Regions from separate parts of the Streptomyces sp. NPDC057543 genome, predicted to be linked through region 1. Evidence: riboswitches for the same ligand, from Rfam matches in the RefSeq annotation. Region 1 holds a riboswitch; each other region holds the start of a gene.
What was found. Region 1 has a riboswitch for cyclic di-AMP ahead of ACFU8Q_RS25015 (NlpC/P60 family protein). Riboswitches for the same ligand answer to the same signal wherever they lie in the genome.
Positions count from the first base shown of each region.

Region 2: linked by a shared signal. The riboswitch ahead of ACFU8Q_RS02735 (M23 family metallopeptidase) and the one ahead of ACFU8Q_RS25015 (NlpC/P60 family protein) in region 1 are both predicted to bind cyclic di-AMP.
Region 3: linked by a shared signal. The riboswitch ahead of ACFU8Q_RS09285 (M23 family metallopeptidase) and the one ahead of ACFU8Q_RS25015 (NlpC/P60 family protein) in region 1 are both predicted to bind cyclic di-AMP.

Region 1 is NZ_JBHVFF010000162.1:17,245-19,503, reverse strand. It holds gene ACFU8Q_RS25015 (NlpC/P60 family protein) at 17-1,186, opposite strand; cyclic di-AMP (ydaO/yuaA leader) riboswitch at 1,185-1,349, opposite strand; gene pcrA (DNA helicase PcrA) at 1,630-2,259, shown strand, end outside.
Region 2 is NZ_JBHVFF010000007.1:50,682-52,940, reverse strand. It holds gene ACFU8Q_RS02740 (GntR family transcriptional regulator) at 1-159, opposite strand, end outside; gene ACFU8Q_RS02735 (M23 family metallopeptidase) at 436-1,227, opposite strand; cyclic di-AMP (ydaO/yuaA leader) riboswitch at 1,240-1,407, opposite strand; gene ACFU8Q_RS02730 (M16 family metallopeptidase) at 1,736-2,259, opposite strand, start outside.
Region 3 is NZ_JBHVFF010000036.1:20,701-22,959, forward strand. It holds gene ACFU8Q_RS09285 (M23 family metallopeptidase) at 1-1,139, opposite strand, end outside; cyclic di-AMP (ydaO/yuaA leader) riboswitch at 1,151-1,303, opposite strand; gene ACFU8Q_RS09290 (PP2C family protein-serine/threonine phosphatase) at 1,583-2,259, opposite strand, start outside.

The sequences.
Region 1 (2,259 bases):
ACGCCCGTGCGAACCGCTACGCCGGCCGCACGCTGCCGTAGATCGGCATGTAGTAGATCGACTCCTCGCGCACATTCGCCCCCGGCTTCGGCGCGTGGATCATCATCCCGTCGCCCTTGTAGATGCCGACGTGGCTGACGTCGTCGTAGAAGAAGACGAGGTCGCCCGGGCGCAGGTCCGCCGTCGTGACCCGGGTGCCAATTTTCACCTGGTCCCAGGTGGTGCGCGGGATGTCGACGCCCGCGGCCTTCCACGCCGCCTGGGTGAGCCCGGAGCAGTCGTACGAGGACGGGCCCGTCGCGCCCCAGACGTACGGCTTGCCGATCTGGGCGCGGGCGAAGGCGAGGACCTTCTCCGCCTTGGTGGTGGCGCTGCTGTCCGAGCCGGTGCCCGTTCCGGTGCCGGTGCCGGTGCCCGTACCGCCGCCGGAATCCGCGGCCTTCGCGGCCTCCGCGGCCTTGCGGTCCGCCTCCGCCTTGGCGGCGGCCTGGCGCTTGGCCAGTTCCTCCGCCTTGCGCCGGGCCTCCGCCTCCTTCTTCCGCTCCAGCTCCGCGAGCCGCGCCTTCTCCTCGGCGGTCAGCTTCGACAGCAACGCGCGCGCTTCGCCCAGCTTCTTCTGGACGTCCTGCTTGCTGGTGCGCAGCGTGGTCTGCGTCGTGGTCAGCGTCTCCAGGCTCTGCACCGCCTCGGCACGCTTCTTCGCCGCCTTGGTCTGCTGCGTACGGAAGTCCGTGACCGCCTTCTGCTGCCGGCTGGTCATCCGGTCCATCAGCTGGTTCTGGTCGAAATACGACTGCGGGTCGTCGGCCAGGAAGAAGGTCGCGCTCGGTGCGATGGTGCCGCTGCGGTACTGAGCGGCCGCGTACGTGCCGAGCGTCCTGCGGGCCTCGTTGAGCTGGTCGGCGCGCTTGGCGGCATCGTCCAGCAGGTCGTCGACCTTGGTGCGCTGGGTGGCGGCTGCTTCCTTCGCCTGGTTGTACTGCTGGGTCGCGGTGCCCGCCTGCCGGTAGAGGTCGTCGACCTTCTTCTGGACGTCCTCGATGCCGGCTTTCGGAGCGGGGGCGGCCATCGCGCTCTGCGTGGAGAGCAGGGTCACGGACGCCAGTGCCGCCGTCGTGAGCCCGACGGCCGGTGTGGTGGTGCGCACCCGGGTGCGCGGTTTGCGATGCGACGCCAAGGCCGGCATCTCCTTCCGTGGACCGCCTACCGGGTTAGCTGTCGGGTTCGGGCGGAACGGAAGGCTGCCCTACGGCCCGCGTGGGGACAAGGACCGATTCACCCCGGTACTGCGTGTGGGTCCCCGGTTCCGAACTCCCGCGAGGGCAGCCCGGATTCGGCGTGGGCGCCCGCTCGGCGTGGTTCGCCTCAGGGAGTACGGGCCGCCCGGACGAGCACGCTAGCCAACCCCTGGTGCTGCTGTGAAGGTTGATGTTCGATATGCCCGATACATCTTCGTGACCTCGGCGAAGTGGGGCGGCAGGTGTGGACGGGGGACCGGAATCCCTCACCGCGAGTGGGTGTCCGCTCTCTTTGTGTGCCCGGCTGGGCGGTGGGTCCGGCCATGCGGTCCGGGTCCGGTTCGGCATGCGGCCGTCGTGTGTCGGTGCGGCGGCCTAGACTCGACAAGCGATGAGCAGCCTCTTTGACGACAGCTTCCTGGCCGGCCTCCAGCACTCGGAGGAAGAGCCCCCGCCGCCCCCCGAGGACTCCGCACCCGAAGCGGTGCCGGAGGACCTCTTCGCGGGCGTATTCGACGGGCCCCCGCCGCCCAGGGAGGCGTACTACCGCGACGGCGCGCACCGCCCCGTCATCGACCCCGCGGCGCTCCTCGACGGACTGAACACCGAGCAGCGCGCCGCCGTGGTCCACGCGGGCTCCCCGCTGCTCATCGTCGCCGGGGCGGGCTCCGGCAAGACGCGGGTGCTGACGCACCGGATCGCCCACCTTCTCGCCGAGCGCGGGGTGCACCCCGGCCAGATCCTGGCGATCACCTTCACCAACAAGGCCGCGGGCGAGATGAAGGAGCGCGTCGAGCAGCTCGTCGGACCGCGCGCCAACGCCATGTGGGTCATGACCTTCCACAGCGCGTGCGTACGCATCCTGCGCCGCGAGTCGAAGAAGCTCGGCTTCACGTCATCGTTCTCGATCTACGACGCCGCCGACTCCAAGCGGCTGATGGCCCTGGTCTGCCGCGATCTCGACCTCGACCCGAAGCGCTTCCCGCCGAAGTCGTTCACGGCCAAGGTCTCCAACCTGAAG
Region 2 (2,259 bases), on a different contig from region 1:
CTCGGACTCCAGGGTGCGCAGCGCTTCCCGTACCGGGACGCGGGAGACCCCGTATCGACGCGCCAGCAACTCCTCGGTGAGCCGTCCGCCGCGTTCGAAGACACCGGAGACGATGTCGTCACGGATTGCCGTGCACACCGAATGCGCGGGAATGCGCATGTCCGAACCTCCGCCTTAATCCCCGTGAAACGCGGCCGACCGACGCCTGTTCTGCGACTCTATTGCAATGAGGCCGAATTTCCGATGCCGGGCGGAAATTCATGAATATCTTTTGGCCACGGGGCGACTCGGCGGCCAGGTACTGCAGGTGGGCTCCACGGACAAACACGGAGGCCGGGCACGGAGGTCGGGCACGACGACGGCCGGGCACAGCGAAGGCCCCGGTGTGTGCCAGGGCCTTCGAAGAGGTGCTGCGGGTGTGACGGGTGGCGCCGGTCAGGCGTTGACGCCGTGGGCGCGCAGGTACGCGACGGGGTCCATGTCGGAGCCGTACGACGGCGTCGTCCGGGCCTCGAAGTGGAGGTGCGGGCCGGTGGAGTTGCCGGTCGAGCCGGAGAGGCCGATCTGCTGACCGGCGCCGACGCTCTGGCCGACGGAGACGCCGATCGAGGAGAGGTGGCCGTACTGCGTGTACGTCCCGTCCGTCATCCGGAGCACGATGTTGTTGCCGTACGCGCCGCCCCAGCCGGCCTCGACGACCGTACCGGCACCGACGGCGACGACGGAGCTGCCGGACGCGGCGTGGAAGTCGATGCCCGAGTGGCTGCCGGACGACCAGAGCGAGCCGCTGGACTTGTAGCCGGTGGTGACGTACGAACCGGCGACCGGGAGCTGGAAGACGCCCAGGCGGGTGCGCTCGGCGGATCGGGCGGCACGCGCCCTCTCCGCGCGCGCCTCGGCCTGCGCCTTCTTCTTGGCTTCGGCCCGCTTCTTGGCCTCGGCCTTTCGCTGGGCCTCCGCCTTCGCCTTCGCGGCGGCATCGGCCTGGTGCTGCTGTGCGGCGGCCTGGGCCGCTATCTGGTCGGCGAGAGCACTGTCGATGGCGATGACCTGGTTCAGGCCCGTCTCGCTGGCGGAGGTGACCCCGGTGTCCGCCGCGAGGGCCGGAGAGGCCGCTCCGCCGATGACGCCGGTGGTGGCCAGGGCCGCGACGCCGGCGATCTTCGCGCTCGTGCGCGTCAGTCGGCTCGGGGCACGATGCTTCCCGGTGGCACGGGTGAACGCCATGAAGTGGCTGGTCCTTTCCTTCCTTCTCGCCTACCGGGTTAGCTGACGGGTTCGGAGCAGGAAGGTCTCCTACGGATGTCCCGGCCCCGGGGAGGCTCAGGCATCCGATTCACCCCAGGGACTTCGTGGGTCCCCGGCTCCCCAGGCTCGCGCCTGACGGGGACTCGGCGATGACTGTCCGGTACGTCGCGGATGCGGCATACGAGTGACGGACAGCCCGGCCGACGCTAAGCGGGGTCACTTTCATTCACCAAACGGACAGGCCGTTTTGTAGCGCATCCCACAGGGCAGACAGGCAACCTCGCCGCCAGAACGGACAAAAAGGAAGACCCCGGCGAGATCTCGCTCACAGGGGTCTTCCTCTTGTCCCTTTATGTGGACACACGACGGGACTGTGGACCGGGTGACCGTTGGACGGTCAGAGGTGAACCGTCACAAGCGAACTGTCGCGGGCGATGGTTCTGCCGGCCTGCGAGGCCGCCTCCCGCGTCCGCGACAGGTACGCCTGTCAGCCGGCCACCACCGACACCTCTCCGATGTCCAGGGCCCGGACCGGCTCCTCGATCTGCGCCGCGTCACCGACGAGGACCGTGACCAGCCGGTCGCCCGGGAAGGCGTTGACCACTGCCGCAGTCGCCTCGACCGTGCCGGTCTCCGCGAGCCGGGCGTACAGGTGTGCCTGGTAGTCGTCCGGGAGGTGCTGCTCGACCTGGTCGGCGAGGGTGCCGGCGACGGAGGCCGCCGTCTCGAACTTCAGTGGTGCGACACCCACGAGGTTCTGCACGGCCGTCTCGCGCTCCTCATCGGTCAGCCCCTCGGCGGCCAGGGTCCGCAGGACCGTCCACAGGTCCTTCAGCGCCGGTCCGGTGGACTCCGTGTCGACGGATCCGCTGATGGCGAGCATCGCGGCACCGGTCGCCCCCGAGGCGGAATCCGGGGCCGACGACCGCAGCACCTGGGCGAAGGCCCGCACGCCGTACGTGTAGCCCTTCTCCTCGCGCAGCACTCGGTCCAGCCGGGACGTGAGCGTGC
Region 3 (2,259 bases), on a different contig from region 1:
AGGTGCGGGCCCGTCACGTTGCCGGTCGCGCCGACCCGGCCGATGGTCTCACCGGTGGTGACCTTCTGGCCGACGCTCACGCCGATCGAGGACTGATGGCAGAACCACAGCTCCGTACCGTCGTCGAGCTCCAGCACCGTGCGGTAGCCGTACGAACCGGACCAGCCGGCCGACTTGATGATGCCGCCGTGTATGGCCTTGATCGGCGTACCCGTCGGCGCCGCGAAGTCGAGGCCGGTGTGGTAGCCGGAGGACCACATCGAGCCGGCTTCGCCGAAGGTCGAGGTGATCGTGTACGAGGAGGTCGGGATGGCGTAGCTGGCGGCGAGCTTGGCGAGCCGCAGGGCCTCGGCCTTCTTCTTGGCCTCTTCCTCCGCCTTCTTCTTTTCGGCGGCGGCCTTGGCCTCGGCCGCGTCCTGCTGCTTCTTGGCCTCGGCGGCGGCCTTCTCCGCGGCCTCCTTCTCCTGGGCCGCCTTGGCCTCGGCGTCGGCGGCGTCCTGCTGCTGCTCCGCCTGTTGGAGGATGCGCGCGCGGAGCGCCTCGCCCGCGTCCGCCGTGCCCTGCTCGGCCTCGGTGGTGGTGAGGCCGGCGGTGGTGAGCGGTGCGGCAGCGGCGGCGACAGCGGCCTTGTCGGCTTCGGACTCCCCGGAGAACAGAGAACCCACGCCCGGAAGGGACTTGGCGTCGGGGAGGTTGTTCGCGATGGAATCGGGAAGGGAGATGGAGACCGGCGGCTTGCTCTGCGCGGTGGCCATGCCGCCCGCACCGACCGCCGCGATGACGCCGACCCCGAGCACCGTGGAGCTACGGGCAAGACCGTTGCGCTGCTTGGCGACGCGGTGCTTGCCGCGTACGGGGCGGACGGACTCCTCGGTGGGGTTCCACTCGTCCCAGCCGCGTTCCGGCCCACCGTTGCCGTCGGCGCGGAATTCGCCACCGAAGTCACCGCCCGGCTCGGTGCTGTACGCCGTTCCCGTCCCACCGGTCCCGTAGTCGGGGCCGGAACCGAAGTCGGTGCCGAAGCCGGAGTCGGAAGCGAAGCCGGAGTTGGAACCGGATCCGAAGTCAGCGACGAAGTCGGAACCGAAGTCGGGGTTGAACCGAGAGGGGGCCTCGGGGGCAGGCTTGTTGGACGCCACGGGGGCGCACTCCTTTCCTTCCTTCTCGCCTACCGGGTTAGCTGACGGGTTCGGAGCAGGAAGGTCTCCTACGGGCCCCTCTGCCTCTCACGAGACACAGGTGTCCGATTCACCCCATGTAGGTGGTTCCCCGGTTCCCTTGCGGAATTCGGCGCTCGCGCACGGTGCCGCCACTGACGACGGCTGGGACGACCGCGCTGCGTTATCGAACGTTAATAGACACCGGGGCCTGATTCCAAGCTGTTCCCACTGATCGTTCACGCCTTTGGCCTGGACTTTACGGTGCACAACCGGGCGGAATGGGACGAGTTGATCGACCCTCAGCCACTACCCGGTTTCTGACGTTGCGTCAAATGTTATGCGGAGCGACGCGCTTCGGTTACGTACGGTGGCATCCCGGTCCAAGGCCGCGTGCGGCTCGCGCGAAGCCCCCGCCCCACCCGTCACACCCCTTCGAGGCCGACGATCTTCACGGTCCTGCGCCGGTCCGGCTGCCCCTCCGCGGGACGTACGACCGCGAGCAGCGCCATGTCGTCGGTCGTCTCACCGCCCGTGTGCAGCCGTACGTCGTCGGCCAGCGCGGACAGCAGCTCCTCGGGCCCCGGGAAGATCCTCCCGCGCAGTCTGGCCGCCGGGTCGTAGAAGACCCCGTCGGCGTTCCGCGCCTCGGAGAGCCCGTCCGTGTACAGGAGCAGGGTCGTCCCCGCCGGCAGATCCCACTCGTCCGACCGGTCGGGCCAGGCCCCCAGGTCCATCCCGAGCGGCAGCGCGGGCACCGTCGGCCCCAGTACCTCCAGCGCCCCGTCCGGGTGCAGCAGGATCGGCTCGGGGTGGCCGCGGTTGACGATCCGCACCCGGGACAGCCCCGCCGGGATCTCGGCCAGCACGGCGGTGATGAAGCCCTCGACCGCGTCGAGCCCGCCCCGCCGCGTCCCCTCCCGCGCCAGCGCCCGCTCCAGCCGCTGCGCCACGCCCTCCAGCGAACGCTCCTGCTCGGCCGCCTCCCGGAACGCCCCGATGATCACCGCCACCGACTCCACGGCGTCGAGCCCCTTCCCCCGTACGTCCCCGACCACCAACCGCACCCCGTACGGGGAGTCCGTCACGGCGAACAGGTCAC